Regions from separate parts of the Shewanella sp. HL-SH5 genome, predicted to be linked through region 3. Evidence: predicted binding sites of a transcription regulator. Region 3 holds the regulator's gene; each other region holds the start of a gene.
The links. Region 3 encodes LexA, which represses DNA repair genes until DNA is damaged. Its sites were predicted from a motif close to TACTGTATNNNNATACAGTA; they were not measured.

Region 1: the regulator LexA is predicted to act here: its motif matches at 2,399-2,418, upstream of recN (DNA repair protein RecN).
Region 2: the regulator LexA is predicted to act here: its motif matches at 1,617-1,636, upstream of dinB (DNA polymerase IV).

The regions. Positions count from the first base shown of each region.
Region 1 covers NZ_CP195038.1:2,955,523-2,961,515, reverse strand. The annotation lists gene ACRWQM_RS12945 (hypothetical protein) at 1-612, opposite strand, end outside; gene recN (DNA repair protein RecN) at 710-2,368, opposite strand; gene ACRWQM_RS12935 (AEC family transporter) at 2,497-3,465, opposite strand; gene ACRWQM_RS12930 (YjaG family protein) at 3,672-4,268, opposite strand; gene barA (two-component sensor histidine kinase BarA) at 4,258-5,993, opposite strand, start outside.
Region 2 covers NZ_CP195038.1:3,113,735-3,119,727, reverse strand. The annotation lists gene ACRWQM_RS13615 (Fis family transcriptional regulator) at 1-263, shown strand, start outside; gene ACRWQM_RS13610 (GFA family protein) at 395-799, shown strand; gene ACRWQM_RS13605 (FMN-binding negative transcriptional regulator) at 856-1,482, opposite strand; gene dinB (DNA polymerase IV) at 1,673-2,746, shown strand; gene ACRWQM_RS13595 (aminoacyl-histidine dipeptidase) at 2,805-4,265, opposite strand; gene ACRWQM_RS13590 (M17 family metallopeptidase) at 4,472-5,993, shown strand, end outside.
Region 3 covers NZ_CP195038.1:3,888,227-3,894,219, forward strand. The annotation lists gene mtr (tryptophan permease) at 1-102, opposite strand, end outside; gene plsB (glycerol-3-phosphate 1-O-acyltransferase PlsB) at 102-2,525, opposite strand; gene lexA (transcriptional repressor LexA) at 2,776-3,393, shown strand; gene ACRWQM_RS16990 (cell division inhibitor SulA) at 3,390-3,908, shown strand; gene coxB (cytochrome c oxidase subunit II) at 4,298-5,869, shown strand; gene ctaD (cytochrome c oxidase subunit I) at 5,880-5,993, shown strand, end outside.

The DNA.
Region 1 (5,993 bases), 930 kb from region 3:
GCCCGCTAAAGAGAAGGTTGCAAGGTCGCTTGATGAATGAAAAATATTGTTCCAAAATCGATAATCAGCATCAATAAAGTCATTAATAAAACTAGGGCTGCCAGTGCGTGAACTCAATAATGCATTTAGCTCAGCAAGCATCTGAATATTAGATAAGTTAGTGAAATTAATTTGTGGTCTATCTGCTGAGTTATCTAGACTTTCATGCCACAAAGGCAACGTAATAATCTGTTGATATTGATTAATTAAATCAACATGACTTGTCAGCATAAACTTAACATCTACTAAGTTACCCGCTATAAAATTATGACAATTTTCAATTAATTCTTTATGACAGGTTTGTTGATATTGTTGCAGCAATAAGTGCTGCACATCTGACAAAGGAAGGATTAAAGGGGCTTGCTGTGTACCTACTATCTGCTGCGCTAATACAAAAGCGTTCTGACTTTCATTAACCGTTTCAAGTTGAGCCCACTTTTCTAATTGTTGAGTATTCACCGACAAGTAGCGGTCTTCAATATTAATATAAACTAAAACAGCAAAGATAAGAGCCAGCAAGAATATGATTGAAGCTACACTATAGACGGCTATTTTAAGTATTGACTTAAGCATTCTTACCCTTGATTTTATTATACTTTTAATTCAGGCCCTATTTCGTTGATCATTATAGTGAATTTAGGGAAAGCCCATATTAGTGGTATTTAACTCTTTATTGCAACAGTTCTCTGGCATTCGCTAGGGTGTTTTCAGTGATAATATCGCCACCTAATAAACGGGCTAATTCGTTTATGCGCTGCTCTTTATCTAAATTTTGCATTGTCGTTTCAGTTTGCCCACCTTTGTTGAACTTGTTGACAAACATATGTTGATGACCATTACCAGCCACTTGCGGTAAATGGGTAACACAAAAGACTTGTGTTGAATCCCCTAGACTTCTTAACATTCGGCCAACAACTGCTGCAGTAGGTCCTGAAATACCCACATCGACCTCGTCAAATATTAATGTTGGGGTAGAGACTTTTTTAGCGGTAATAACTTGTATACCTAAGCCTATGCGCGATAGTTCGCCACCAGAAGCCACTTTAGCAATCGGTTGTAATGGCTGTCCTGGATTGGTGCTAACTAAAAACTCCACTTGGTCACAACCCAAACTGTTACTCATTTCAGGGTTAAAGTTTACCGCAATATTAAATTGGCCTTTTGGCATGTTTAATTCATGGATTGAACGAGTGACTAATTTATCTAACTCTTTAGCATAGCGAGCCCGGCTTTGACTGAGTTTTTGGGCATGGGTTAAATAGGCCTCACGGCTGAAAGCTAACGCCTGTTTAATCTCATCTAATTTAGTTTCATCATCAGACAACCCAACCAGTTCAGCTTTTAGCTGTGCATGATGAGCTGATAAGTCTTCAGCACTCACATGATGCTTGCGTGAAAGTTGCATTGCGGTGGTTAAACGCTTCTCTAAATAGGTAAAGTGTTCAGGGTCTAATTCTAAACGGCTAAGGTAGTCTTCTATTTCAACTGTGCTTTCTTGTATCTGAATTAATGCTTCATTAAGCATACTGGCTACAGGGGCTAACTTTTCATCCACGCTTTGTAAATTATCTGCTAAATGAATCACTTTATTTAGCAGTGATTCTATGTTGAACTCTTCACCTTCGGTCAGTAGATCTAAACTGGCCTGACAGGTTTCAATCAGTTCAGTACCATTAGCAAGGCGTTTATGTTCTTGTTCTATTTCAACAAATTCACCGTCAGCTAAATTAAATTCATCTAGTTCTTCAACTTGATATTGGAGTAACTGTTTGCGGGATATACGCTCATGTTGCGCATGTTCGAGCATTTTAAGCTCATTTTCGATCTGCTTATTACGTTGATAGCTGGCATGTACAGTGTCAATTAACAGCTTATGGTTGGCGTAGCTGTCTAGTAGGGTAAGTTGATGCTCACTTTTTAGCATTGCGTGGTGAGCATGCTGACCATGAATACCAATGAGTAATTGGCCTATGCTTTTAAGTTGGGCAATAGGTACTGGGTTGCCATTGATATAAGCTCGTGAGCGACCATCACTGTTAATGGTGCGGCGTAAAATGCAGTCATCTTCATTATCTAGGTCATTATCTTCTAACCAGCGCTTAGCTTGCGGCACATCATGCAATGTGAAGCGGGCACTGACTTCGGTTTTATTAGCTCCAGGTCTCACCGTATTGGCATCACTGCGGTTACCTAAACATAAGCCAAGCGCATCAATAGCAATAGATTTACCTGCACCTGTCTCACCCGTTATGGTGGTCATACCGGCTTTAAAATCTAATTCTAAAAAACGTACAATAGCAAAATTGTTGATGCTGAGTTGGCAAAGCATAATGAATTCCTGTCAATGAAACTATCAAACCACTGTATTGATAAACAGTATATACTGATTTTTTATACAGTAAAGTAGTAGCCAGAAAATTATCTTTGGTTATTTGTTAGACTATCCGAGTGTGTTAATTAACCATAAGATTTTAATAGTGTTTCTATTATAGGTAAGCTAACAAAGGTCATTAATGTGCCATATAGAATACCTTGTGCGCTGCTATTAGCATTTATTTGGTATCGTTCGGCCAATAAATAGACGCTTGCTGCCGTTGGCAAGGCGGCTAATAGCACTCCCATAGTCAGTAGTTCATGTTCTACGCTAAAGAGTTTCAGTAAGCCAAAGGCAATAAAAGGTTGAATTATTAATTTGAGTAAGTTGATTAAACTTATTTCTGCAATCAGGCTAAGGCTGAATAGCTTTGCTAAAGATTGATGCTGAAACGCTTTAGCAAGTACCATTCCTATGGCAAATAGTGCGCAAGGGCTAGAGGTACTACCTATTTGGTGCAGCACCAATGATAGGCTTTCGGGTAAGGTGATATGCAATGCCGATAAGCTTATACCTATCATACTGCCAAGCACTATCGGATTTTTATATAATGCATTAGCCATAATGACGATAGCATGATCTGCGGACTGTTTGTCGCGGCTGGCAAGTTCGATAGAGACGAGTGCAAAGGCAAACATAAATACCGACAGCAGGCTGGCTATAGCTGCCGCGACTAATGCGATTTTGTTACCAGGAAATAACAGGCTTAGTAATGGAATACCAATGAATGCTGTATTGCCAAAGGTGGCATTTAATGCGCGCATAGCTGCAATAGCTTGCTGCTTAGGTTTGCGCCATAAGGATACGGCTATTACGAGTGCATAGGTGATGATCATCGCCAGGCTAAATCCACCTATAAATCCCCACTGAATAATATCTTCAATGCGCGTTTCAGCGAGCACGATCAATAAAATTGCTGGAAAGGCAATGTAGTAAACAAATTGATTGAGGATTAGATTGGTATCTGCTGGTAGAAATCTTAATTTTTGAACAATACCGCCGAGTAACATAATAATAAACACAGCGATCAGCGGGGTAAGAATACTGGACATCCCTCGCAATTCCTTAACAAAATAATAGTAAGTCTACTTTACTTTGTTTTAATAAGAGGATGCAATTAGGCTAAAGTTAAACACGTGTTTATTTATTCAGTTTTAGGTTTAATGTTACTGAAGAGCTTAAATTTACTGAAGATAGTGCGATAAAAGCCTGAATAATATCAGGCTTTTGAATATTTTTTAGTGATAGTAGGTTAGTACTACAGACTAATGCCAATATTAGATGCACCAGCTTCGATAATATCTTTACGTAAGCCTTTAACTAAGTCTGGATGAATGTCTGGATTTGCTTCAATAATATCTAACAGCATATTTTGTAGCTCTTTCTCTTCTAGCATCACAGGATGGGCAAAAACATAATCATCTAATGCTTCATCCATTAAGTCCTCATCACTAAGGGCTTCAATATAGTTAGCCACAGTGCTGGAAGAAAGTTTGCTGATATTGATTATGTCATCTTCAATTTTATCCGCAATAGCACTCATTAAGGTAGAGATTGCTACCACAGCATCCATAGCCGGATAAACACCATAAGCTTCAAAATCGCTTGGGTCAGGGGTGTTTTCTTCTAATTTTTGTAAGTGAACATCTACATTGTATTTGTTTTTCTTGTCGTACTGGCTTTGCCATAGTAAGTCTAGAGCTGTTGATAAGACAGCTGGTTGGCCGAACTCGCATACCTCAGAAAATAGCTGGTAATTAGGTAGCATACGCTGGCATAAAGCGATAGCAAATAATTGTTTTTGAGGTAAAGATAACGCTTTTAAACGTTGAAAAAATCCAGGTTTATGAGTCATGCGTGATGTCCATCGATAACTGTTCTAATACTTGAGTTGCCGCCGATTCTACCTTAGTTAGCTCATCAAGTAACTCAAGTATTTCCGGTTCTAGCTCACTGGTCGAGGTTTTGTGCTTTAAAGCAGATTCTATTTCTTGGCAAAGCTTCTGGGTTGTCGGTACGCCACAATAGCAGCTTGCACCATGCAGTTTATGTACGGCTTGTAACATATTTTGTTGATTTTGCTCCTGCAGTGCTAATTCTATAGTTACAATTGTGCTGGGAATTGAGTCTACCAGCATTTGTAGCATTTCAAGTGCTAAGTCCGGTTTTTGGCTTGCTTGGCTTAAGCACAACTCCCAATTAAGGGTATGAAGCTCAAAATGGGTAAATTTAGGTTTGGCTACCCAACGATTAATCACTTTTCTTAACGATGATTCATCGATGGGTTTGGGCAAAAAGGCATCCATACCCGCAGCTAAAATATTTTCTCTTTCTTCTGCAATCGCATGGGCTGTGACTGCAATTATTGGCGTGTGGCGGTTCATTGATTCATGACGTATGCGTTTGGTTGCGGTAATGCCATCCATTCCCGGCATCTGAATATCCATAAAGATTAATTCAAAGCTTTTACTTCTCGCCAGTTTAATGGCTTCTTGACCATTTTTAGCTGTGGTGACGTTAACAACTAATTCTTGTAATAAAGTATCAATAAGCTTCAAGTTGGCAATATTATCATCTACAGCTAACACCGACACATTCAAACGTTCGATATTAGTGCCAGGTGCGATAGGCAATAACTGTTGTAATGCTTTAGGGGTCGGCGGGTAAATTAAATGCCTTGCTAATTCCATATCATTGATTGGAACGTTCAGGAGTAAGTCGCTGTTGGGTTTTAAATGCTGACTAATGATGTCTTGGTCTATGCAATCATGCAATAAAATCAGACATTGAGTATGATTTTTCATGACCTGTAATTGTGAGCTAATGTGCTCAGGACTATCAAAACCATGACAGCTTGTTAAGATATAATCAAAATGGATATTTTTTTGTTCAAGGGTTGTATTGAGATGATCTAATTGTCCCACGCTGGTCAGTTTTAAATGCCACGATTCTAGGCGCCTATTCAAGGTGTCACGTGTCAGCTCTCTTGGTTCAAATAACAGGATAGATTTACCCTGCAGTACATCCATTGGTAATACTTCACCTATGTCAAACTGACTGGTGCTAAGGGGTAAAATAAACCAGAAATTTGAGCCTTTATCTGGGCTTGAAGTGAACCCAATTTGACCGCCCATTTGGTTAATGAGGCGTTTGGTTATCACTAGACCCAATCCTGTTCCGCCAAAGCGGCGAGATATCGATGAATCTGCTTGGCCAAAAGCTTGGAATAGATATTCTTGTTGGCCTTCATTAATGCCAATCCCTGTATCGATGACTTCACATCGCAGCGTCACAGTATCTTCATTATTACCAACAAGGGTAATTTTTAGTATTACACTACCTTGATCAGTAAATTTGATTGCATTGCCGACCAGGTTGGTAATAATTTGATTCACTCGCATTGCATCGCCGCTAACACTTTCCGGTACATTAGAATCAATATCAATAATAAGTTCTAAGCCTTTTTCCCTTGCGCTACCGGCGATAAGACTTAAGGTGTCAGCTAAGGTTTCACGTAATGCAAAAGGCATTTTTTCAAACACCATTTTACCTGCTTCAAGTTTAGAGAAATCAAGGATGT
Region 2 (5,993 bases), 770 kb from region 3:
CCCAGGTGTGTGAAATCGCCCTAAATGAATATAGCGGTTTCGAATGGTTGACCCATATTGTTAATTACAGCGACTTTCCTAAAAGCTTACAGGTTATATGTGTCTTCGATACGCCTTATAACCTCAACCGTTTTATGGCATCACCTGAAAATGATGCTCTCAGTAAACTTATCCAAAAAAAGCTGTTAAGCATTAAGGTGACCATTGATATTCGCCAAGTGTCATATGACAGTGAAGATAACCATAATAAAAAACTGCATTAGTAATGAGTCTTCACAAACGTTAGATTAGGTTAAATATACCATTAAGCATGCTATTTGGCGTGGCTACAGGCTTTAGTGGCGACAGCTTTTAGTTTGACGAGCAATTTTTATAGCACAAGGTGATGGCGATTATGTATCAGGGAAAGTGTTTGTGTGGTGAGGTTAGCATAACCATAAAGGGCGAAATAAGTGATATTATTCATTGTCACTGCTCTTTATGCAGGAAAAATAGTGGCACTGCATTCGCCACAAATGGTTTCATTAATGCGGCTGATTTTGAGATTGTATCGGGCAAAAATAGCTTAAGTATATTTTCATTTAAGCCCGGTAGAAATCGACATTTTTGCAGTTATTGTGGCTCACCTGTGTACAGTTCAAACGAGCAAGATCCACAGCGCTACAGGATCCGACTCGGTATACTTGATACTGACATAATTGAAAGGCCTATTTCGCACAACTTTGTTTCATCCAAAGCAAACTGGGAAGATTTAGATGCTCAGTTACCCAGATACGATGCCTTTGAGCCTGGTCGTTAAGTTAAGCATCTAAATCATACGGTTTAGGTTAAAGCCGCTAGGAAAAGTGCTTACTTTTAACCTAGCGCAATATTGTTATCGACCATGTACTTCAACAGCTGTTGCTCATCTATGCCGGTAGACTTTGACAAGCCTGCAACCACTCCGAGTTGATCAAGTGAACTTCTATGTTGGCCAAGTTTTTGTTTACCTTGTAGCTCAGTAATCACAATTTTAAACCCGACAATCCCTTTAGCTAACTTATCTTGAAATTGCTTTGGGATAAAACCTTCAGGGCTTTCAGGGGTGGGTGTTAATAAACTCGGTTCATATTTCTGTATTGTTGTTTCTAATATCGCCATTGTGGTTTTATCGTCGGTGAGCTCAACCGTGCCTTTAGCGTGTACCACGCTGTAATTCCAGGTGGGTACAGCAGGGGAGGCATGATACCAGGTAGGTGAAATATAGGCATGAGGGCCATTAAAAATACACAATACTGAACTGTCTATAATATCCTGCCAATGTGGATTGCTACGTGCTAAATGGCCATAAAGTACCCCATGCTCACCCTCGTCTGCTTTTAATATCAGCGGAATATGCGAGGCTTCTAAGTTTGGTGATATGACAGACGCAAAACCATGTTGTGCAATAAACTGATGTATGGCACTTAAGTTGTCCATTTGCCATTTTTCGGGTACATGCATGTGTTAACTTATCCGTGTAAATAACCTATAACCAATTGATTTATCATAATAGATACTTAGTCGGAACACACAACTTATTTCCTATTCCATTTCATCTAAATGCTGTGCTTTATTTATCTGGCGGATACATTGAATACTGTTTTTACATACAGTATTATAGGTTACCTTTTTAATCTTAATGGCATCAGCAATGCGCAAAATTATTCATATCGACATGGACTGTTATTTTGCCGCTGTTGAGATGCGTGATTTTCCTGAATTACGCGATAAAGCCATTGCTGTAGGTGGACGTAGTGATCGCCGTGGTGTTATCAGTACCTGTAACTACGCGGCACGAAAGTTTGGTGTGCGCTCAGCTATGTCGAGCTATCAAGCGTTAAAGCTGTGCCCTCATTTAGTCTTGGTGCCTGGGCGGATGCAGGTGTATAAAGATGTTTCACAACAAATAAGACAGATATTTAACCGCTACAGTGATGTGATTGAACCACTGTCATTAGATGAGGCTTTCCTCGATGTCAGTGACTGTCAGCAATACCACGGCAGCGCGACCTTAATTGCCCAGGCCATTCGCCGAGATATCGAGTTAGAAACCGGATTAACAGCATCAGCGGGCGTCGCGCCGATTAAGTTTTTAGCCAAAATTGCCTCAGATTTAAATAAACCTAATGGTCAATATGTGATTACCCCCGATGAAATTCCTGAATTTGTACGCACGCTACCGTTAAAGAAAATTCCGGGCGTTGGCAAAGTCACAGCGCAAAAATTGTCGGTATTAGGGTTAGAAACCTGTGCCGATGTGCAGCTGTATCCTAAGGCAAAGTTACTGGAAAGTTTTGGTAAGTTTGGCGCAGTGTTAATTGAACGATCAAATGGCATCGATCCAAGGCCTATCAGCAATAACCGAGTGCGTAAATCTGTGGGTGTTGAAACAACATTAGCCCAGGATATTTTTACCTTAGCCCAATGCCATCAAGTATTACCGCAACTTATTCAAGAGCTTGATAGTCGGGTGAGCCGCAGCGCAAAAGATCGATTAATCAACAAGCAAGTGGTGAAGATCAAATTCAACGATTTTAAACAAACCACCATCGAGCAGCGCAGTGATGAAATATCGGTAAACTTGTTTTATCAATTGTTACAACAAGCACTGACCAGAAGTAATGACCGTGGTATTAGGTTAATTGGGGTCAGTGTTGGGTTGGCAGAAGCAGGTGAAAAAAAACTGCAAACTGAGTCGGTTGCCCAACTCGATTTACAGTTTTAAGTTTCTATGCTGAATGGCTTAAAGCCTTGCCTTACATCGCATTAAGCCTAGCCTTACATTAAGCTTTAGCTGGAATGCGTTCTAATACGGCTAATAATAACTGCCAGTATTGGCCTACGGTTTCAATGTTAACCATTTCATCCGGGCTATGCGGGTAACGAATAGTGGGGCCAATCGATACCATGTCCATAGTTGGGTAAGGCTCTTTAAATAAGCCACATTCAAGACCAGCATGGATAACCATAATGGTTGGGTCTTTTTTGTAAATGTCATTGTAGGTATCACGCACAATGGCCATAACCGGTGAGCTGTTATCCGGCTTCCAACCAGGGTAAGCGCCGCTAAACTCAATACTGGCACCCGCAAGATTGGTCAGTGCATTTAACATGCCTTGCACTTCATCACGGCCTGAGTCGATAAGCGAGCGAATTAAACATAAAATTTCAACGCTTTCTTGTTCAGTGCTAATGACACCCACATTTAATGAGGTTTCAGTTACACCAGCTACTTCATCACTCATACGTATTACCCCATTAGGGCAGGCATGTAGTAAGTCAATTAAGCTGTTTTGCGCATCTTCGCCCATCACTTTGCTTGGTGCATCAATGGCTTCTAAGGTTAACAACATGCTTGGGTCGGCAATCGCTAACTCTTCACGTACCACAGCCTGAAATGCGCTAATAGCCGTTTTTAACCCATCAACATTTTCAGCCGGTAACATAAAGCTGATATTCGCTTCACGTGGAATAGCATTACGTAATGAACCACCGGTAAAATCAACAAGTTCTAACGCTAATTCATCACTGTATTTAAACAGAAAACGTGCCAGTAGTTTATTGGCATTACCACGTCCAAGGTGAATATTTACCCCAGAGTGGCCACCTTTAATGCCTGACAAGGTCAGCTTAAACGATTGATTGCTCAGCTCAGGTGCTTGCCATGAAAGTGGCACAGATATCTGGGCGTCAACACCGCCAGCACAACCCATGTAAATCTCACCTTCTTGTTCAGAGTCGGTGTTGATCAAAATCTCAGCGTCTAAATAACCGGCTTCTAACCCAAACGCGCCGGTCATGCCGGCTTCTTCATCAATGGTCAATAAGACTTCTAGTGGACCATGTTTAATGTCATCGCTGCCTAGCACGGCTAAAGCCGAAGCCATGCCAATGCCATTATCTGAACCTAATGTTGTACCTTTTGCTTTAACCCATTCACCATCAACATAGGCTTCGATAGGATCTTTTTCAAAGTCATGCACTTTGTCGGCATTTTTTTGTGGCACCATATCGATATGAGCTTGTAAGACAACAATTTTGCGATCTTCCATACCGGGTGTGGCAGGTTTACGAATAATGAGGTTGCCCACTTTATCTTCAACCACGCTAAGGCCTTTGCCTTTTGCCCATTGTTGAATATGGCTTGATAGCGCTTGTTCATGCTTAGAAGGGTGGGGAATAGCACAAATTTGTTCGAACCATTGCCAAAGAGGTTGTGGATATAATTGATTTAATGCAGTCACGAAACGTCCTCAATCAAGATAAAATATGCCATTATTCTAACATAGGCTGTTCAATTGCCATTGTGACTGCGTGGTTTTTCTTTGCAGTAGACACGTTATTGTGTAAATAAAAATTCACTCTAGAATGACCGTTAACGCTAACACTAAAAATCAATCAGACCGTTCATACACCAAGAATAATCGACAATAAAGCATAAGGAAAAATCATGTTTCAAGTGCCAATAGTAGATGTAAATAACGATCAGGCCATTTTTGAAGGCGAAGGTTTTGATGCCGTCATCGTCGTCACTGCTGATTTAACTCAGCTTGCTCAGCAAGAGATTAGCTTATTGGCTGAACATGCTAAGCAGATTGACCACCGCGTAGGCAAGCAAGCCACATTACTGTTTGCCCCTGGTTTAGCTGGTGGCAGACTGATTATTGCCCCGGTAACGGGTGATGATGACTATGCCGATGTGCGCATTTTTGCCAAAGCCGCAAAAGAAGGGATCAGTATTGCCAAAGATGCAGGCGCCACTAAACCTTTATTAATTGTGGCATCGTCTCAAGACCCTCGTTTTAGCTTTGCCACTGAAGTGGCTGCACTGGCTTGCGGCCAAGCATTGTGGCAACCACTCGAAACCCGCGAAGCAAACTCACTTACGCCAGCATTAACCGCTATTGGCTTAATGGCCAGCTCACCTAAAAGTGAACTGTTAAATGCATTAGAAGCGGGCAGAGTATTAGCGCGTGATTTATGCGGTACTGAGCCTGAGCGCATGAGTGCGATTCACTTTGCTGATTACTGTGTGGCGTCTTTTAAAGACAGCGGCCTTGATGTTGCCGTAGTAGAAGATAAAGCGACCTTAATAAAAGATTACCCCTTGTTAAGCGCAGTGGGGCGCAGCTCATTTGATGTTGCGCGCCATCATCCACGGGTGGTGAAAGTGGCTTACACCGGTGAAGGTGAAATTAAGCGAACATTGCTATTTGCCGGTAAAGGTGTGGTATATGACACTGGCGGAGCTGACATTAAAATTGCTGGTGGCATGGCGGGTATGAGCCGTGATAAAGGCGGCGCAGCAGCTGTTGCTGGGTTAATGAAAACCCTATCAATATTAAAGCCTAAGGGCGTTAAGGTTATCGCCGAGCTGGGTTTAGTGCGTAACAGTATCGGCAGTGAAGCGTTTGTTACCGATGAGATTATTACTAGCCATGCAGGTGTTCGAGTCCGTATTGGTAATACTGATGCCGAAGGGCGCTTAGTATTAGCTGATTTGCTGTCGCATTTACGCATTCAAGCAACACAAGCGGTTGCGCCGTCATTATATTCGGTAGCGACCTTAACCGGTCATGTGGTGCGCGCCTATGGTAGTTATACTGCCTTAGTTGAAAATGCGGTGGCTAAGCAGCAAGGCGTGGCAGCAACATTGCAACACATTGGTCAGCAATGGGCTGAACCTTTTGAAGTGTCATACTTACGCCCTGAAGATTTTGATAAGGTTGCAGATAAAAATGGTGCGGCAGATGTGATATCGTCAAATAATGGCCCGTCATCAGTGACCGCGCGAGGACATCAATACCCTGCAGCATTTTTATTGAAAGCCTCAGGCTTAGATAGCCACCATTTAAAAAGCAGCCAACCGTTAAGCTATACCCATATTGATATTGCCGGCAGCGCGACTGAAGGTGATCCCTTATACGGCAAGCCAACAGCACAACCTTTGGTTGCTTTATTACAGTTTGCGA
Region 3 (5,993 bases):
GAACATTCCCGCGCCGACAGTCGTACCAGCAATAATCATTGCCCCACCAATAAGAGACTTACTTTTGGGGCTATTTTTAGCCGCATTCATGTGGTTTGCCATTAATTTAAATGCTCCGCGTTTACGCTATCTTGAATGGTTTGTCGCACTGATGGACGTAATAATCCATTCGCGTGGTCGCGTATACGAAACACTTCATCTAATGGCTCACGACTGCATAAATAACCTAGCTCTTTTAGTTTCACGCTCAGGGTATTGTACAATTTTTTATCGTAGAACTCTGGTGCAGTAATACCGTGCAACGCCCCTAACCTTTGGGCCAATAAATGGCTGTCTCGTTCAAGCTCAGCACGCTCTAATTCAGGTTTGATCCCTAGCAAATTAAAGATAATTGCATAACGCTGTAATGTTTCACTGACGGTTTCAGCTAATAGCTCTAACTGGGTGATATTCGCTTGGACAACAACACAACGTTTATCACCACTAATTAAATTCTCCTCAACCATTTGATCAAGCACTAAATCAACATAAGCGGGAAGATCAGCAATACCCATAAATAATTCTGCTTTCATCAGCGGGTAAAAGTCCTCAACCACTGCCAGAATTTGTTCACGATTACATTCTTCATAGCGCACTAAACAACTGGCAATTAAGGAAGGAATAATCATGATATGAATAATGTTATTACGATAATAACTCAAGGTAATAGCGTGGTTAGGGTCAATTGCGACAATGTCCCCTAGTGGGTCTTTTTCTAAGGTAAATTTATTGAGTGATAAGCAATGCTTAACAATGGATGGACCATCACCTTCTGCAACCGATGCATAGTCGGAATAAGGTGCTTGTTTCAACAACTTTAAATAGAAATTTAGCTGACGCTCAAGCTGATGACGTTCTAACGCATTTTGCTCTGAGGCTAATAACACTAAACTAGTTAGCGTGACTGAACTTGCCGCTGCTGCGCCATTAATGTTGGTCATCACTTGATTGGCTAGAAGATTAACTGCTGGCGTAACCCATGATGGTTTCTGGTCTGGATCTTTGGCAATTTCTTCACGCCAATCAGGAGATTGTTGTTTCAAAAAGTTTTGTAAATTGATTGGCTCGCCAAAGTTTACGTAACCCTGGCCAAAATTACCCAGCTTACGAATAGCACCAAATACCTGCCAAAGCGATTCCTTCTCTTTTTTCTTACCACTTAATTCTTTATGGTAAGTAGCCACTTCCATCACGTGGTCATAACCAAGATAAACAGGCACTAACGTCACCGGCCGCTCAATACCACGCAGCACACTGTTAATTGTCATGGCTAACATACCGGTTTTAGGTGCAAGCAATCTACCAGTGCGTGAACGACCACCTTCGGTAAAGTATTCAACGGCGTAGCCCTTAGCAAACAGTTGATCTAAATACTCACGAAAAATAGCGGTATACAGTTTGTTGCCATTAAAACTACGGCGAATGAAAAATGCACCACCACGACGGAACATTGGGCCTGCAGGCCAGAAGTTTAAGTTGATACCGGCTGCAATGTGCGGCGGCACCATACCTTGGTAATACAAAATATAAGACAGCAGTAAATAGTCCATGTGGCTGCGATGACAAGGCACATATACAATTTCATGACCGTCATGATGCAGTTGGCGCACTTGCTCAGCGCCTTTGATGTTAATACCACTGTATAGCTTATTCCATAACCAGGTGAGAAAACGCTCAGCAATACGTACTAAACTATCTGAATAGTCGGCCGCGATTTCGTCCAGATACTCAATCGCAGTTTCACGCGCTTTCTCTTTGGAAATCTTCTTGTTTGCCGCTTCTTCTTCAATGGCCTTATTGATCGATTCAGACTTTAATAACGAAGCAAACAGAGCTTGACGGTTAGGCAGTTGTGGTCCAGTCATGACTTTACGTTGACGGCGAAAATGTACCCGAGCCACCCGAATTAATTTATGGGCAATGGCTTCATCAGTACCATGTTCATCGGCTAAATAGCGTAATGACATTGCGTTAGAGAACTGCACAAAACTATGGCGACCTAGAAATAGAATCATTAACCATTTACGTAACCAGGTTGGATTCTCACGTTCAAGCACAGCAGCTTTCATCGTGTCATCTTCTTTGCCTGGAGTACGGCCCCAGTAAAGACTTACTGGCACAAGTTGAATATCTAATTCAGGCTGCTGACGGTGGAGCGCTAATAAACTGGTAAAACAGTTTAAAAACTTCTCACCACCCTCACGCTTACCAATAATAGGCTTTCGCCCCTCTAAACAAACAACTCGTGGCACTTTCATACCATCAAGTTGTAATGGCGCATAAGGACTTGGTAAGCCTAAGCCTTGGGTCATTTCGCTTAATGCTGCAGTGTCACTGATCGACTCTGTCTTCATGACATAAACAATGGGCTTGTCTGGATCGAAGTTTAGATCTGCAAATGGGTCATGTGGCACAACTATCGTTTGCACCATCAGCTTTTGCACCCTACGCAGCAGTCTAAGCATGATTGAATCTGGTTTTGACATAATAATATTCGCAATAAAGCCCTTTTAATATGGGCGCATAGGATACCAGAAACTGGTTACCTTTCACTATAGGCTGTACACATCAAACAATGCTTTTAAATTCAAGAACAAATAAATTGAAGCATGCAATTGATACATATAATAAAAAAAAAATTTCAAATAATAAAATTAAAAAATAATTGGTGAATACTTGCGCAAACACAAACACTGTATATAATGACAGTTACTGTATAGAAAGACAGGAAATAACATGAGACCCTTAACACCACGCCAAGCTGAAATTTTAGAGCTTATTAAAAACAATATCTCTGAAACTGGTATGCCACCTACTCGTGCAGAAATCGCTACACGCTTAGGTTTCAAAAGCGCAAATGCCGCAGAAGAGCATTTAAAAGCCTTGGCTAAAAAAGGGTTTATTGAAATCATGCCCGGCACATCCCGTGGAATACGATTAACCCAAGAAGATGAACCCGAAGAAGCAGGTTTACCTTTAATTGGACAAGTCGCTGCAGGTGAACCTATTTTAGCGCAAGAGCATGTAGAACAATACTATCAAGTTGATCCTAATATGTTTAAACCTGCCGCAAACTTTTTGTTAAGGGTTCGCGGTGACAGCATGAAAAACATCGGCATTTTAGAGGGTGATTTACTCGCCGTTCATAAAATACAGCAAGCCAGAAATGGCCAGGTCGTTGTTGCTCGTGTTGAAGATGATGTGACAGTGAAACGTTTTGAGAAAAAAGGCAATGTCGTATATTTGCATGCTGAAAATGAAGCGTATGCACCTATCGAAGTCGATTTAAGTTACCAAAGCCTCACTATTGAAGGGCTTGCAGTTGGTGTAATTCGTAATGGAGAATGGTTATGAACAAACTAATGGGTACATCCCCTCGTCATCCTGGTTTATGGGTAGATTTGCCAACTGCAGATATTAATTTAGCGCAGCCTATCACCACACTCCAAACCGAAACCAATGGTAAAGTGGAACTCAGTCAATATGCTAGCCAATTGGCACAACTAAGCCTGCAAGGTCGTTGGATTGTGCTAATTAATCCCGCCAATATCAATTATAAACAGATGTTAGCTAGTGCTGGGGTAAGAATGGACCGCGTATTGTTAGTACATGCCAAGGATGAAATTGAAACACTTTGGGCAATGGAAAAAGCATTAACCAGTGGTACATCAAGTGCCGTTATTTCATGGACTCAACCTTTAGATGCACGCGACAGTCGCCGATTAGAGTTAGTCGCAAAAAGTGCCCGAGCATTAGGTGTCGTTATTGAAGATGTAAGCACTCACTTAGGCACTAATTTGGCAACTAAAGCGATTATTTCAAATCAAAATAATGCTGTTAAAACAATTAATTTCACTTCATTTCATTAGTACTAAACGCCGTGTTTACTGAGCCCTGTCTATGTACAGGGCTTTTTTATGCAAAATTTCAGTTAATTAGCTATAAAAGTGATCTTGATCAATGTTTAATCTACAAGTAATGTATTTAACAGGGTTGAAACATTTTTAACCTAATTGAAACGCTACAGTCTAGATTTTATCTGACAGATAAAAGCGTCAAATCAGAATTGATAGGTTCAGTTGTAGGTGCCAGCGTGGTGCACATAAATACAAATCCGTAAGCCTTACACGCTTACAACCACCAGGGTACTTTGAAGTCATCAAGCTTTTTTGGGAACCGAAGAGTTTACATAGAGCAGAGACTTACTGTGTGACTCTTCTTTGTAGTTGCTATTCGCAATTGGCAGAGGAGAAGTCTTGTGAAGCAATGGTTGTATTGTGTAATGGCGGTGTTACTGGCACCTCCACTTGGGGCAAACGAAATGCCCCTCAACATGACAAAGGGTGTAACGAATATCAGTGGCCAGGTTTATGACCTCCATATGATTATTCTTTATATTTGCTGTGCTATTGGTGTTGTGGTGTTCGGGATCATGATTTATTCAATGATCTATCATCGTAAATCCAAAGGCGCGGTCGCGGCAAATTTTCATGAAAGTACCAAAGTAGAAATTGCTTGGACCGTGATCCCATTTGTTATTTTAATTGGTATGGCCATTCCAGCCACTAAAACCCTTATCGCTATGGAAGATCCGTCTGACGCGGACTTAACCATTAAGATCACTGGTTCGCAGTGGAAATGGCATTACAGTTATTTTAATGAAGATGTCGAGTTCTATAGCATTTTATCCACTCCTCGCACCCAAATTGACGGTGATGAAACTAAAAGCGCAACCTACTTATTAGAAGTAGATAAACCTTTGGTACTGCCTCTCAATCGGAAAGTGCGTTTTTTAATGACATCAGATGATGTTATCCACTCTTGGTGGGTTCCAGCTTTTGCGGTTAAAAAGGATGCTAACCCAGGCTTTATTAACGAAGCTTGGACACGAATTGATAAAGCAGGAACTTACCGTGGTCAATGTGCTGAATTATGCGGCAAAGACCATGGATTTATGCCTATTGTGGTTCAGGCGTTGCCTGAAGCGGAATATGATGCGTGGCTTTTAGACCAAAAACAGCTTGCCAATAATGCAGCTGCCGCGGCTCAAGCAGCCTTATCAGAAACTCTTTCAAAAGAAGAGTTAATGACCAAAGGTGAACAAATTTACCTCTCTACATGTGCAGCATGTCACCAACCTAATGGTGCAGGCTTACCCGGTGTATTCCCATCTCTTATTGGCAGCCCACTCATTAAGGGGCCTGTCGATGGCCATATTAATATTGTGCTTAATGGTAAGCCTGGAACAGCAATGCAATCATTTGCAAAACAGTTAACCGCCAAAGATATTGCCGCGGTTGTCACCTATGAGCGTAATGCTTGGGGGAACGACTCCGGTGATGTTATTCAGGCTGTTGATGTAAGCAATGTTGCCAGTGGTATTAATGCAGCAGAACCTAATCCAGCAAATACCAGCACTCAAGCAGTTGTATCTGCCGATCCATCTGAGCAAGTCAATGCTGCAGTTACCAAAGCTGTCGACATTGTCGCCGAGGTGAAAGAGGTAGATTTGACGGAATTAACTTATGAGCAGTTAATGACCGAAGGTCTACAGGTATACACATCGTCTTGTGCTGCTTGTCATCAAGCAACAGGTGCAGGTTTACCTGGTGCGTTCCCATCATTGATTGGTAGTCCCATAATTACTGGCCCTGTTGATGCGCATATCAATATCGTTCACAACGGTAAACCTGGTACCGCGATGCAAGCTTTCGCCAGTTCATTATCACCACGCCAAATGGCAGCGGTGATCACTTACGAGCGTAATGCATGGGGTAACAATTCAGGCGATACGGTGCAAGCAGCCGATGTCAATAGCCATGGACAGTAGGGGATAATTAATGAGTACATCTACGCACGATACTGCAGTCCATGACGACCATCATCATGGTGCCCCTAAGGGCATTATGCGCTGGCTGCTAACCACTAACCATAAAGACATTGGCTCTTTGTAT